Regions from separate parts of the Streptomyces sp. NPDC007905 genome, predicted to be linked through region 2. Evidence: riboswitches for the same ligand, from Rfam matches in the RefSeq annotation. Region 2 holds a riboswitch; the other holds the start of a gene.
What was found. Region 2 has a riboswitch for cyclic di-AMP ahead of ACFZDC_RS10890 (NlpC/P60 family protein). Riboswitches for the same ligand answer to the same signal wherever they lie in the genome.
Positions count from the first base shown of each region.

Region 1: it holds a riboswitch for cyclic di-AMP, as region 2 does, so the genes downstream of both, ACFZDC_RS25820 (transglycosylase SLT domain-containing protein) here and ACFZDC_RS10890 (NlpC/P60 family protein) in region 2, are expected to answer to the same signal.

Region 1 is NZ_JBIBKS010000015.1:87,138-94,519, forward strand. Features, by position in the region: gene ACFZDC_RS25810 (outer membrane lipoprotein carrier protein LolA) at 1-478, opposite strand, end outside; gene ACFZDC_RS25815 (polyprenyl synthetase family protein) at 724-1,734, opposite strand; cyclic di-AMP (ydaO/yuaA leader) riboswitch at 2,233-2,447, shown strand; gene ACFZDC_RS25820 (transglycosylase SLT domain-containing protein) at 2,453-2,941, shown strand; gene ACFZDC_RS25825 (Cof-type HAD-IIB family hydrolase) at 2,977-3,789, opposite strand; gene ACFZDC_RS25830 (carboxymuconolactone decarboxylase family protein) at 3,854-4,303, opposite strand; gene ACFZDC_RS25835 (hypothetical protein) at 4,387-4,968, shown strand; gene ACFZDC_RS25840 (FAD-dependent oxidoreductase) at 4,984-6,186, opposite strand; gene ACFZDC_RS25845 (ATP-grasp domain-containing protein) at 6,232-7,382, opposite strand, start outside.
Region 2 is NZ_JBIBKS010000005.1:82,984-90,365, forward strand. Features, by position in the region: gene ACFZDC_RS10880 (hypothetical protein) at 1-217, shown strand, start outside; gene ACFZDC_RS10885 (tellurite resistance/C4-dicarboxylate transporter family protein) at 221-1,189, opposite strand; gene ACFZDC_RS10890 (NlpC/P60 family protein) at 1,261-2,196, opposite strand; cyclic di-AMP (ydaO/yuaA leader) riboswitch at 2,204-2,375, opposite strand; gene pcrA (DNA helicase PcrA) at 2,638-5,115, shown strand; gene ACFZDC_RS10900 (peptidoglycan DD-metalloendopeptidase family protein) at 5,162-6,706, opposite strand; gene ACFZDC_RS10905 (alpha/beta fold hydrolase) at 6,971-7,382, opposite strand, start outside.

The DNA.
Region 1 (7,382 bases), on a different contig from region 2:
CGTAGCCCCAGACGTCCTTGCCGTCGTGGATGAGGCTGTACTCGGCGCCGCTCTCCAGCAGCGACAGCTTCTGCCGGTCCGGGCCGTCGGCCGCCACGCGCAGGGTGTGCGTGCCGGACACCAGCTCGGTGAGCTTGGACGTCGGGTCGGCGGAGGAGCCGCCGCCGCGGGCCGCCCCGGACGCCAGGCTGCTCTCCAGGCCGCCGAGGTCCGGCAGGCCGAGGTCGGTGCTGACCTTCACCGTGCCGGACAGCTGCTGCACGTCCGACTTGGCGATCTTCTCGATGAGCTGCTGCGCGGTGATCTTCGGCAGGTCGGGGTCACCGGAGTTGGCGAGCGCCGGGACCAGCCCGATCGTGGCCGCCGCCACCCCCACCACCGCGACCGGGACCACGTACCGGGCGGCCTTGCGGCGTCCGGAGTGCAGGTCCTCGTCCTGAACGGCGCCCGTTGCGTCGTCGGATTCGTACGGTGCCATCTGTGCCTTACCTCCGTCGTCGGCGGCGGCTGTCCCCACACTGGTCCACCTGAGCCGCCATTCTCACCCGAATCGGTGAGGAGTGGTGATTTCCGTGGTTTCCATCTGACCAAATCGGCCGTGAGGAAGCGTCAGACCTCGGAGCCAACTCCGTGTACGCCTGCGGTATGACACACAGGGGCGGCACCTCCCCCGACCCGTAGGGGTCGGGCGGGAGACACCGCCCTCGCGCCGAGTACGGGGCCTCAGCCGGCCCGGTGCACCACCGCGTCGCACAGCTCGATCAGCGCCGCCTTGGAGTCGCACTCCGGCAGCGGGGCCAGCGCGGAGCGCGCCTCCTCCGCGTACCGGACGGTGTCCCGGCGGGCCTGCTCCAGCGCGGGGTGCGCACGGAGCCCGGCGAGCGCCTCGGCGTGCCGGGCGTCGTCGGTGAGGTCGGAGTCCAGCAGCGCGCACAGCGCGACGTCCTCGGGCAGCCCCAGCCGGGCGGCCCGCTCGCGCAGCCGCAGGACGGGCAGCGTCGGGATGCCCTCGCGCAGGTCGGTCCCCGGGGTCTTGCCGGACTCGCGCGAGTCGGAGGCGATGTCCAGGACGTCGTCCGCGAGCTGGAAGGCGACCCCGAGCCGTTCGCCGTACTGGGTGAGCACGTCGACGACCGTCTCGTCGGCCCCGGACATCATCGCGCCGAACCGGCACGACACGGCCACCAGGGAGCCCGTCTTGCCTCCGAGCACGTCCAGGTAGTGCTCGACCGGGTCCCGCCCGTCCGAGGGGCCCGCCGTCTCCAGGATCTGCCCGGTGACCAGCCGCTCGAACGCGAGGGCCTGCACCCGGACCGCCTCGGGGCCGAGGTCGGCGAGGATCTGGGAGGCGCGGGCGAAGAGGAAGTCGCCGGTGAGGACCGCGACGGAGTTGCCCCAGCGGGTGTTGGCGCTGTCCACGCCGCGCCGCACGGACGCCTCGTCCATGACGTCGTCGTGGTACAGCGTGGCGAGGTGGGTCAGCTCCACGACGACGGCCGACGGCACGACGCCTGGCGCGTACGGGTCGCCGAACTGTGCCGCGAGCATCACGAGCAGCGGCCGGAACCGCTTCCCACCGGCTCGTACGAGGTGTTGCGCGGCCTCCGTGATGAACGGGACCTCGCTCTTGGTGGCTTCGAGCAAGCCTTCCTCGACAGCCGCCAATCCGGCCTGGACATCGGCTTCCAGAGCCTGGTCCCGCACGCTCAGCCCGAACGGCCCGACGACGGTCACGAGGGGTCTCCTGTCTGCTGGTGTCTGGTGGCGATTACACGGTTTGTCGATAGGTCGCTGCCCTCACTCAAGTCAGCGTATCCGGTCCTGTTTCGATCACCGATAGCGCCCACCGGTCCAGCCCGGCGGTATCGGATCACGGCCGGTATGTTTTTGATGATCCGATAAGGATGGACATCTATTGACTTAACAGGAACTAGTCCGGTTTGTCGCGAACTGGACGGTGGGCGGATTACTCCTTTTGCGCCACGACCGACAAAACTCCCGAATCCCCCATGTCCGGTTTGGTACACTTTGCTATTTCGTGAATTGGGTCACGCATACCCATGTACCCGGCTGATCGCCCCACCACCGGTTCCCCCTTGCCACGTCAGCCAGTTGAGGGTTGGCAACCGCAAAGGATCAAGCACCCCATATGGCACAGATCAAGGTCAACGGGGTCTTTGTGTGAATCCCATACTTGTTCCGGACATGTGCTCTCGCATAGCTTCCCGCCCTGTCAGGCGAACGCCGAATCCTGCCGCGTCTGACACCACCCATCGACGAACTCATTCGTACGGCAGGAGCGGGGGACCCAGGTAAGCCGCTGTCCCGGCACGACACACGTCGTGCCGGTACGGCTAGGGGTGAAGCCGTGCCTCCCACCAGAGGCACGGCCGGGCACCTCCCCGCCCGAACCCGACAGCTCACCTCGCAGGCGACGGAGAGGAATTTCGCCATGCCTGCTGCCGCTCAGCCCCGCCGCGTCCGCACCAACCGCCTCATCCGCACGCTCGCCGTCGCCGGCACCGGCGCCGCCGTACTCGCGCTTCCGCTCATCGGCGCGACCGGCGCCTCCGCCGCCACCCCCACGGCCACCACGCCCTCCACCACCCTTGCCGGCTACCCGAACAACCTCGACGGCTGGATCCGCGAGTCGCTCGCGATCATGGCCCAGAAGGGAATCCCGGGGACGTACAACGGCATCTACCGCAACGTCATCCGTGAGTCGTCGGGCAACCCGCTGGCCATCAACCTCTGGGACTCCAACGCGGCCAAGGGCATCCCGTCCAAGGGCCTGCTCCAGGTCATCGACCCGACGTTCAAGGCCTACCACGTGGCCGGAACGTCCTACAACATCTACGACCCGGTCGCGAACATCACGGCCGCCTGCAACTACGCGGCCGCGCGCTACGGGTCGATCGACAACGTCTTCGGCGCCTACTGATCGCTACCGGTGGCAGGCCACTACTGATATCCCGGTCAGTCTGTCGGGAACAGTCTTTCGAGGACGACGGCGATGCCGTCGTCCTCGTTCGACTGTGTGACCTCGTCGGCGACCGCCTTGAGTTCGGGGTGGGCGTTGGCCATGGCGACACCGCGTCCGGCCCAGTCGAACATGGGGATGTCGTTGGGCATGTCACCGAAGGCGAGGGCCCGTTCGGCGGCGATCCCCAGATGGTCGGCGGCCAGCGCCAGCCCCGTCGCCTTGGTGACACCGCAGGGCTGGAGTTCCACCGTCCCCGGCCCCGACATCGTGACCGTCGCCAGCGAGCCCACCGCCGAGCGCGCGATCGCCGCCAACTCGTCGTCGGACAGCGTGTGGTGGCGCAGCAACACCTTGCTGATCGGCTCGCACCACAGATCGTCCCGCCGGCCGACCCGCACCGCGGGCAGAGTGGGGTGCGGCATCAGATACCCCGGTTCGATCAGCGTCAGCCCGTCCACGCCGTCCTGGTCGACGGCCGCATAGACCTGGCCCACCTCGGCCTCGATCTTGCCGAGCGCGGTCTCGGCCAGTTCCCGGTCCAGCCGGACCGACCACAGCAGGCGGTCGGCGCCGGCGTCGTAGACCTGCGCGCCCTGCCCGCACACCGCTAGCCCCGTGCAGCCGAGCGCGTCCAGGAGCGGCCGTACCCGGGGCGCCGGGCGGCCCGTCACCACCAGGTGCCGGGCGCCGGCCCGCGCCACCCGCTCGAGCGCGGCGAGCGACCGGTCGGAGACGGTGTCGTCGCCGCGCAGCAGCGTCCCGTCCAGGTCGGTGGCGATCAGTGCGTGTGCGGGGGGTGCGGCCATGATCAGAGAATACGGACAGCGCGCCCCGCCGACTCACCGCGATGTTCCCGGACTTGTGTGCTGCTCAGCCCCAAGTGGTGCCCGCGGGCTCCCTGATGGTGGCATTGATGCGGTTGAACATGTTGGTGAGCGAGATGGTGAGGATCAGCGCGGAGAGCTGCTTCTCGTCGAAGTGGCCGGCCACCTCGTCCCACAGCGCGTCCGGCACCGGCTCCTCGGAGAGGTCGGCCAGCCGCGTGACCCGCTCGGTCAGCTGCAGCGCCGCACGCTCGGCCCGAGTGAAGCAGGGCGCCTCACGCCAGGCCACGACGCCGGCGATCCGCTCCTCGCTCGCACCGGCCTTGCGCAGGTTCACCGTGTGGCCGTACACACAGGCGCTGCGCCCGTTGATCTGGCTGGCCCGCAGCCCGACGATCTCGGCCAGCTCCTGCGGCAGTCCGCCCCCGCCGATCCCCTGGAAGATCGTGCCGATGCCCTTCAGGGCGGCCGGAAGGACGTACGCCGGGTTGGTCATCCGCGCCTGCCTGGTGCTGCCTCCAGTGGCCGTGGTGCGCGTCGGGTTGCTCGCACTGCACTGACGGAGCGGGGGCGGATGGTGTGACAGACCGGCACGGAGAATCTTCGGCCCATCTTCCGAAGGCGGCGACGGGCGTCATCGAGCGCTCCCCCAAGGAGCTGAAGCCGGAGATCTACACTCTCTCCTTCCGTATCCGGCGGGTGGACGACGACGACCTCCGCCCGTACGTGGCCGTCGGCTACAACACCGAGAACCAGTACGAGCGCGAGAAGGTTCACAGGGACCGCGGCGAGGCCCGCTGGTACTGCGCCGGCCGGCTGCTGGACGGCTTCGAGATGCTCGGAAGGTCCCGAGGACCCGGTCGGGGCGCGCCCGTAGAAGGAGGTCGAGGGGCTCGGGCGGCGGTTCGAGGAGAGGGATCCCGACGGGAGCGGGACGTCCGACGTGAGGTGCTCGGGACGCACTTCGCCGACGCCTGGGTCGAGCCGGCCCGCCGGCTGCACGCGGACGGCCGGATCGAGAAGGTCTTCGGCCGCCCGCTGCCCGTCGTGATCTTCGACATGTACTGCCCGGGCTGGGAGGTGGAGGCCACCACGGCCGCCAACCCGCCCGAGCTGATCGAGGGGTTCCTGAAGGGGCAACGGGCGGCCGAGGAGGCGTAGGGGGCCTCGGGCCTCTCAGCCGTGGGCGGCCGCCAGGTGCTTGGCCAGCCGTGGCGAGGCGAATTCCGTGCCGCAGACGAAGCGCATCACCGGACCGTACGAGGACGCCGCCGGGAGGCCGGTGAAGTACAGGCCGGGCACGGACGAGACGTATCCGGCGCCGAGCCTGGGCGTGCCCCGGCTCACCGCGAGCCGCGTGCGCAGTTCGTGGCAGAGGAAGTCCATCGCCGCGATGTCCACCCGGTAGCCGGTGGCCGCGATGACGTGGTCGGCGGAGAGCCGCTCGGTGCCTCCACCGTGGGTGCGGACGGTGAGAACGGGGCTGCCGTCCGGTGCCTCGGCGGCCACCACCCGCTCGACCTCCTGGACCTGCACCTTGCCCTCGAACCGGTCGCGCAGCCACCAGGCGCCGAGCGGGCCGAGGACCCGGCGGACCAGGTAGTGGCGGGTCCGGTCCGGCAGGAAGCGGTAGGGGTGGGGGTAGTAGCTGAGCGCCCACAGGGACCAGGCGCGGCCGAACGGGGACTCGGGGCGCAGCCTGGGCTGGTGCCAGGGCGGTGCGCCGAAGGCGACCCGGCCGCGGCCGCGCGAGACCACGCGCACCTGGGCGCCGGCCTCGGCCGCGAGGGCGGCCGTCTCCAGGGCGGACTGGCCTGCGCCGACGACGATCAGCTCCTTGCCGGCGAAGCGGGTGAGGTCGTGGTGCTGGGAGCTGTGGGAGACCGGGCCCGTGGGCGTCGGTCCGTCGGCCGCCGCTCCCGCCAGCTCCGCCGGGAGGTGGGCGAGCCCGGACAGACCGGTGGCGACCACGACGGCGCGGGCGTTGAACAACTCCCCCGAGTCCAGTTTGAGTTCGAACCCGCCGCTCTTGTCACGGTCGACGGAGACGACCCGGACCCGCTCCAGGTCGGGCAGCAGCTTCTGCTGGAACCACTCGCCGTAGGCGATGAAGGTCTCCACCGGGATGATGTCCTCGTCGGTCACCAGCCGGCGGATGCCGGCCGCGTCGCAGTAGTCGGCGAGGGTGTGGCCGGGCTGTGGGCAGTCGAGGCTGGATGCGGCGGGAGTCGACTTCAGGAGCATGCCCTCGGGCATGTGGTCGCGCCAGCTGACCATGGGGTCGCCGAAGACGCGGACGGGGATCCCGCGCGCCCGCAGATGGGCGGCGGTGGACAGGCCGAACGGCCCGGCCCCGATGACTGCGACCGGTCGAATCACGAAGTCCCTCCCCAGAGACACGGTGCGCCACCTTCGTGGCCTTGCCTACTTCGTGGCGGTGTTGGTGCTGCTGCCTCGGCGGCTGGTCCGCCACAGCTGATAGAGGTGCTTCGCGCCAGGGCGCACGAAGCGGGCGAGCATCGTGAGGAACGGCAGCGGGTCGTCACCCGCGAGCCAGGCCAGCTCCGTCCCGCTCGCCTTCACCGGCGCGTGCGGCGTCGTATAGCCGCTGCGGCGGTAGGCGAGGAGGGCGGGCAGGTCGATGTTCTCCACGATGTAGCGGTGGCCGGCCCGCTGTTCCCCCTCCGGAACAGGTCGGCCGGTCAGATGCAGGTGCATCGCGCGTACGACGTCCACGCCCGACTCGTTCTCGAAGAGCCGGAACTGGGCGCCCATGCGCGGGTTGAAGTCGAGGAGTTTGTACCGACCGTCACGCCGGTCGAAGCGCAGGTCGAGGTCGATGATTCCGCTGAAGCCGATCTGTTTGATGAAACGCGCGGCGAGGTCCGCGAGTTCCGGGTTGTCGACGACGTACGCGTTCGCCGTCATGCCCGCGTGCGGCGGCCAGGAGCGGACCTTGACGCCGGTGAAGAGGGCGAGCGGGGCGGAGTCGGCGTCGAAGCAGGCGTGCACGATCCAGTCCTCCGCCTCCTCCCTCGGCAGGTACTCCTGGAGGATCACCCCGGGTTGCTCGCCCCAGTCGCGGGCGAGGGTGAGCAGGCCCTCGCGCGTGGCGATCCTCGTCGTGCCGTTGACGGCGGGCCGTCTGCGCCGTACGAACGCCTCGCGGTTCTTGGCCACCACCGGGAAGCGGGCCTTGTCGGCGAAGGCGACGATCTCCTCGTAGGTCGCCGGGAACGCGGCCGACGGGCTCGCGATGCCGTGTTCCACGCACAGCTCGTGCAGGCCCTGCTTGCTGGCCAGCCGGCGCGGCAGTGCGGGGGCGACGCGCGGGAAGAGAAAGGAAACGGCCAGGTCGTCCTGGTGTTCGGCGATCAGGACGGCGGCCTCCTCGTCGGTCGGGATCAGAACGGTCGGGCGGCCGATCCGACGGCCGATGCGCAGCAGGCCCTCGACCAGGTGACCCGGATCCTCGGACCCGGTCGTCGGCCAGACGAACGACCTTGTGAGATAGCGGGAGGAGGCCGCCGGTGTGTAGGGATCCTCGGTGATGGCATACATGGGCACACCCAGGC
Region 2 (7,382 bases):
CACCATGCTGGTCACCGGCGTGGCCCTGGTCGGCCTCAACGAGGCCGACGGCCACCACGTCAACACCCTCAAGATCGGTGTGAAGCTGGCCCTGCTGATCGTGATCCTCGGGCTGGTCTATGTGCAGCGCGACGAGGAGAAGGTGGACAAGCGCGTCTTCGGGCTGGTCGGCCTGCTGACCATGGCGAACATCTTCATCGCCGTGCTGTGGACGTGACCCTCAGCGCCGTCCGCTGATCCCGGAGCGGGCGTCCAGGGCCGCGCCGGCCGCGACCGCGAGCCACGCCGCCACCGTCACCCACGCCAGCACCCGCCCCGGATCTCTCAGCCAGCCGACCTCCAGGGCGGCCGCGACCGACAGCGTGGCCGCCGCCGTCATCCCCATCGGGAACACCGTCGCCCACCGCTGCATGTCGAAGCGCAGCCGGGGCCGGGCAACCTCGGCCACCAGCAGGACGACGTACCAGGCGAGGCTCAGGACGAGCAGCGCGACCGTCACGTTGCGCAGCACACCCCGGTCGTCGTCGTTCCACAGGTACAGCCGCGCACTGTCGGCGGAGAGCAGCTGCGCCCCGGCCAGCGCCGAGATGGCCAGCGCCCCGCCCGCGATCCAGTGGTCCCCGGCCCCCTCGCTCAGCCGGCGCCGATCGAAGTGCGGCAGCGCGAGGCAGTAGAGCGCCAGGCCCAGCCAGAACAGCACCAGCGCGGCATGCGCGAGCCATGCCGCCACCTCGGCCGCGGCCAGCGTGGCCGCCAGCACCGCAAGTCCCTGCGTGGCCACACAGCACAGGAACACCGCTCCCGGCATGCGCCGCTCCCAGCGCCGCACGACAAGGAACAGCAGCACCGGCCAGAGCAGCACCGCCAGCGCCAGCAACGCCTCGGCCAGGGTCTGCCGGCCGAGCGCCGAGAACCGGGTGCCGAGCACCGCCGTGGCGGCGACGGCGGTGAGCCCGCCAGGGCTCTCCGCCTCGGCCAGCCACCGCTGCCGCCGCCACCCCAGCCGTACGGCGAAGTCGGCGGCCAGCGCCACCCAGGCGAGGCAGGCCGGCCACAGGAAGACCAGGGACGCCGTCTCGTCGCCCGCCAGGTGCAGGGCCACCGACACGATGCCGGTCGCCATCACGGCGGAGCCCGCCGCCGGCGGACGCTCCGCCCACCACGCTCGCAGACCTGGGATGCCGGGCATGCGCCCGATGCTAGGGAGCCGCGCGGGACCGGTGAGGAGAACACGCGCGCGGGGGGCCCGAAGAGACGACTTCAGGCGGGCCGGACCACGCTGTGGATGACCGATTCGCCCCCGTGGTGGACGGACTCCTCGCGGATGTACGCGCCGGGCCGCGGGGCGTGGATCATCATCCCGTTGCCCGTGCAGAGGCCCACGTGACTCAGGTCGTCGTGGAAGAAGACCAGGTCACCGGGGTGCGCGTCGGCGAGGGAGACCCTGGTGCCCGTGGAGGCCTGGTCGCGGGCGGTGCGCGGCAGGGTGACGCCGGCGGCCTTCCAGGCGGCCTGGGTGAGACCGGAGCAGTCGTAGGAGCCGGGCCCGCTGGCCCCGCTCACGTACGGCTTGCCGATCTGGGCGCGGGCGAAGGCGATCGCCTTCTCGGCCCTGGTGGCCTGCGCGGCGGAGGACCCGTACGACGGCGCAGCGGTCTCCTCCCGCCTCCCTTGCCCGGGCGCGGCCGGCCGCGCCTCCTCCTGGGCCGTCAGCCGGGACATCAGCTCGCGTGCCGAGGCGAGCTTCCGCTGGACGGCGGCCTTGGCGCTGTTCGGGTCGTACGCCGGCCCGTCGGGCGTCTCGATGACCTTGGAGGTCTCCTGCCGCTTCTTCACGGTCGAGGCCAGCCGGTCCATCACCCGGCTCTGGTGGAAGTAGTCCAGCGGGGGGTGCGCCTGCTCCTGCGGGTCGTCCGCGAACGGGACCTTCGCGAGGAGGGTGTCCAGCCGCCCCCGCTGCCGCCCGGCCCGCTCCGTTGCCTCGTCGGACCGCTCGGTCGGCGACTCCGCCCGGCGGTAGAACTCGTCGACCTTCTTCTCGATCTCCTCCAGGCTCGGCCTGCTGTCGTCGGCGGGGGCGGCCTCGGCCGTCTGGGACAGCACGGCCACGGAAGTGAACGCGGCGGTGGCGAGGGCGGGGGTGCGCAGACCCGGACCGAGGGTTCCGCCGGGGCGCGGCTTGCGGTGCGACGCCAAGGGAGGCGACTCCTTCCAATGTGCCGCCTACCGGGTTAGCTGTCGGGTTCGGGCGAGTGCTTCGGAAGGGTTGCCCTACGGCGTCGTCCCGGGCGGGAGTCGGCCGATTCACCCCAGGATCGGTGGGTCCCCGGCTCCGGCCGCCGTGAAGGGCGCACCGGACTCGGCGGAGGCCGCGCCGCCCGGCGACGTTCGCCGGGAAGGGTGCGTGCGGCCTGACGGCAACCTAGCCAACTCGTGTGACTCCTGTGAAGGTTGGTGTGCCATATGTCCGATACATTTCCGTGACCTGGGGCCTGTTTCATGCGCGCGTGACAAGGCGCTTCCGCTGGGTGAGGGCCTGGACGGCCGCTGCGGCGCGATGATCAACTCACGGGGAAACCGGCCACGTTCCCGGGGTGGCGACCGGTTGTCGGTGCGGCGCCCTAGACTCGGAGAGCGATGAGCAGCCTCTTTGACGACAGCTTCCTGGCGGACCTCCAGGCCCCTCGCGGGCACGAGGAGGAACCGCCGCCACCCGAGGACGGTCACGCTCCGGAGCTGGTTCCGGACGATCTGTTCGGCGGGAAGTTCGACGTGCCGCCGGACCGTGACGCCTACTACCGCGACGGCGCCCCCCGTCCGGCGATCGACGCGGCGGCACTCCTGGAGGGGCTGAACGAGAACCAGCGCGCCGCGGTCGTGCACGCCGGCTCCCCGCTGCTCATCGTCGCCGGCGCCGGCTCGGGAAAGACGCGCGTGCTCACCCACCGCATCGCCCACCTGCTCGCCGAGCGGAACGTGCACCCGGGCCAGATCCTCGCGATCACCTTCACCAACAAGGCCGCGGGCGAGATGAAGGAGCGCGTCGAGCAGCTCGTCGGTCCGCGCGCGAACGCGATGTGGGTCATGACCTTCCACAGCGCGTGCGTACGGATCCTGCGGCGCGAGTCGAAGAAGCTCGGCTTCACCTCGTCCTTCTCGATCTACGACGCCGCCGACAGCAAGCGTCTGATGGCCCTGGTCTGCCGCGACCTGGACCTCGACCCCAAGCGCTTCCCGCCCAAGTCCTTCAGCGCCAAGATCAGCAACCTCAAGAACGAGCTGATCGACGAGGAGGACTTCGCCGCCCAGGCCACCGACGGCTTCGAGAAGACCCTCGCCCAGGCCTACGCGCTCTACCAGTCGCGGCTGCGCGAGGCCAACGCGCTCGACTTCGACGACCTGATCATGACGACGGTCAACCTGCTGCGCGCCTTCCCGGACGTCGCCGAGCACTACCGCCGCCGCTTCCGGCACGTCCTGGTGGACGAGTACCAGGACACCAACCACGCCCAGTACGCGTTGGTGCGCGAGCTCGTCGGGACGTCCGAACACCCCGTCGACGTACCGCCCGGCGAGTACGACCTCCCGCCCGCCGAACTCTGCGTGGTCGGTGACGCGGACCAGTCGATCTACGCCTTCCGGGGCGCGACCATCCGCAACATCCTCCAGTTCGAGGAGGACTACCCGGACGCCACGACGATCCTGCTGGAGCAGAACTACCGCTCCACCCAGACGATCCTCTCCGCAGCCAACGCGGTCATCGAGCGCAACGAGTCCCGCCGCCCGAAGAACCTGTGGACCAACGCCGGCCAGGGCGCGCGGATCACCGGGTACGTGGCGGACACCGAGCACGACGAGGCCCAGTTCGTCGCCGAGGAGATAGACCGCCTGACGGACGCCGGCGAGGCGAAGGCCGGGGACGTCGCCGTCTTCTACCGCACCAACGCCCAGTCCCGTGTCTTCGAAGAGATCTTCATCCGCGTCGGCCTGCCCTACAAGGTCGTCGGCGGCGTCCGCTTCTACGAGCGCAAGGAGGTCCGGGACGTCCTGGCCTACCTGCGCGTCCTCGCCAACCCCGAGGACTCGGTGCCGCTGCGCCGCATCCTCAACGTCCCCAAGCGGGGCATCGGCGAGCGCGCCGAGGCGATGATCGACGCCCTCGCCCAGCGCGAGAAGATCAGCTTCCCGCAGGCCCTGAAGCGTGTGGACGAGGCGTACGGCATGGCCGCGCGCTCCACCAACGCGGTCAAGCGGTTCAACACGCTGATGGAGGACCTGCGCACCATCGTGGAGTCCGGGGCCGGACCGGCGACCGTGCTGGAGGCCATACTCGAACGCACCGGCTACCTGGCGGAGTTGCAGGCCTCCACCGACCCGCAGGACGAGACCCGCATCGAGAACCTCCAGGAACTCGCGGCCGTGGCCCTGGAGTTCGAGCAGGAGCGCGGCGAGGGCGAGGCCGGTACGCTGGCCGACTTCCTGGAGCAGGTGGCCCTGGTCGCCGACTCCGACCAGATCCCGGACGAGGAGGACGGCGACGGAGTCATCACCCTGATGACGCTCCACACCGCCAAGGGCCTGGAGTTCCCGGTCGTCTTCCTGACCGGCATGGAGGACGGCGTCTTCCCGCACATGCGCGCCCTCGGCCAGGCCAAGGAGCTGGAGGAGGAGCGGCGCCTGGCGTACGTCGGCATCACGCGCGCGCGGGAGCGGCTTTACCTCACGCGCTCGGCGATGCGCAGCGCCTGGGGGCAGCCGTCGTACAACCCGCCCTCCCGGTTCCTGGAGGAGATCCCGGCCGCCCATGTGGAGTGGAAGCGGACGGGGGCTGCCGCACCGATGTCCTCCGGACCGGCTTCCGGGATCGCGGCCTCGCTCTCCTCGTCCCGCTCGCGCTCGTCGGCGGCGGGCGCGTCCGGGTTCGCCACGCGGCGAGCCTCCGAGAAGCCGGTGGTGTCGCTGGCCGTCGGCGACCGGGTCACCCACGACCAGTTCGGGCTCGGCACGGTCGTCGCGGTGTCGGGCGTGGAGGACAAGGCCCAGGCGACGATCGACTTCGGGGACGGGAAGCCGAAGCGGCTGCTGCTGCGGTACGCGCCGGTCGAGAAGCTGTAGACGCGGTGAGCCCCGCCGTAGCGGCGGGGCTCGCATCAGCAGATGCTCAAGTCGGATCCAAGCCGTGGCTGCGCAGCCACGGCAGGGGGTCTATGGCCGACCCGCCCGCCGGCCGTACCTCGAAGTGCAGGTGCGGGCCGGTGGAGTTGCCCGAGTTTCCGGAGTAGGCGATCGGCTGGCCGGCCTTGACGGACGTCCCGGAGGGGACGCGGTAGCTGGAGAGATGGCAGTACCAGGTCTGCGTGCCGTCCTTCGCCGTCACGATCATCATGTTGCCGTAGGCGCTGTTCCACTTCGTGGAGACGACACCGTCGGTGGCGGACATCACGGTGGTGCCGTACGAGACCGGGAAGTCGATGCCCGTGTGCACGGACATCCAGTTCACACCCGCCTGGCCGAAGTAGGCGCTGAGCCCCTTCTGCGTGACCGGCAGCACAAACTTGGGACGCAGCCGCTCCTTGAGCGCGGCCTCCGCGGCCGCCTTCTTCTGCTGCAGTTCCTGCTGCGCCTTGAGGTCGATCCGGTCCTGCGTACGGCTGGCCCGGTCGGCGAAGTCGTCGGCGCCGGCGGAGAGCGTCCGGAGCTGGGCGTCCAGCTTGCCGTTGGCCACGGACGGCTTCACCGCCTGCGCGTCCGGGGCGGAGGCGGTGGTGTCCTTGCCGCCGTCGCCGGTCAGGCTGCCGACGGAGGCGGCGGCGATCCCGGCCACGCCCATCACACAGGCCGAGGGCACGGCGATGGTCAGCAGCGCGGAGCGCTTGGGGGGCGTACGGCGCCGGGAGCGCGCCGCACTGCGGGAGCCCGCGCGGGGTGCCGGGGCCCGGGTTGCCTCTTCCTGGTCGTCGAGCAGGTGCGCTACGGCGGGCAACTCGCCCGTGGCTCCCAACTCGCCGTCCCCGGCGGGCGCTTCAGCGTGCTCGCCGAGTTCACCGGCTTCAGCGGGTTCACCGTAAGAGGCGTCCTCATACGGCACCTGCTCGAAGGCGGCGGTCGCCTGCGCGTCGCCGACCTGCTCGAACATGGCCGTGGTCTGCTGGTCGAACGGTTCGGCAAGCTGTTCGTGCCCTACGGCCGCGCCGTCGGAGTTCCACTGCGTGGCGTCGTACGCGCCCGTGTCGAAGGCCTGGGTGCCCCAGTCCCACTGCTGGGTGGGGTCGGCGGCGGGCTGGTCGTGCTGCGTCCAGGCGCTCGCGTCCCACTGGCCGCTGACGTCGTTCCCGGTGGCCTGCGCGGGGACCGTCCAGGCGGTGCTGTCGTACCCGCCCGAGTCGTAGGCGGCGTGATGCTGGGCCGCGTACGGGTCGTAGTTCAGGGTGCCCGTACCGGTCTGCCACTGCGTGGTGTCGTACGCACCGGTGTGCTGCTCGCCGCCCGGGAGGCTGCCGAAGAGCGGGTCGGTGTCGAAGGCTCCGGTGTCGAACGCGCCGGTGCCGGTGGTGCCGACCGTGAAACCGGTGGCGTCGTAGCCGCCGTACGTGGTGAGGTCGTCGTAAGGGGCTTCCTGTGCCCCGTACGGCCCGTAGTGCGCGGCGGAGGCGTCGGAAGCCGGGGCCGGGGTGGTCATGCTCCCCGACGGGTGACGGTCGTTCACCAACTTCTCTTTCGCCTCGACAACAGGGGCTGCCAGAGCAGTGCGGCGACTGTACCCGGCGGTGCGCGGGCGCGACAATCTTCGGCTGGTTTCGCGTTGGCCGGAAACGGGCAATCGCCCGTGTTTCGGGGGCGGTGGACGCGAGTTTGGCCTTGTGTTCGAAGAGTGTTCGACGTCGGGTGACCGTGAGTCACCTGTGGAACGGCTGTGTCGCACGCGTGCGGACCCTCGGTCTCCTGCCCGGCTGCTCCGTCCGAGCCGCCGTCAGGCCACTGTCACGCCGCCCGTGAAGGTGTCCGCGGGCTGCGCGGCGTCGAGGGCCTCGCGTATTCCGGCCGCGACTGCGGGGTGCACCGGCAGTGCGAGATGCCCGATCCCCGTCACCTTCACGTTCAGCGCGTCCAGGTCGGGGTGGTCGATGCAGGCCGTCTCCAGGGGATCCATCACGGAGTCGAGGTCGCTCCAGAAGCTGACGAACCGGGTGAGGCAGCCAGGCGCGGGCCGGGCCAGTTCCTCGATCACCTCAGAGCCGGGCCGCATCTGCCGCACGATCGGATGCGCGCTGGCCAGCGGCACGGCCCGGGTGCCGGAGTGCGGGGTGCCCAGGGTGACGAGCATGCGCACCCTCAGGTCACCACTCAGGCACTGCACGTAATAACGCGCGATCAGTCCGCCG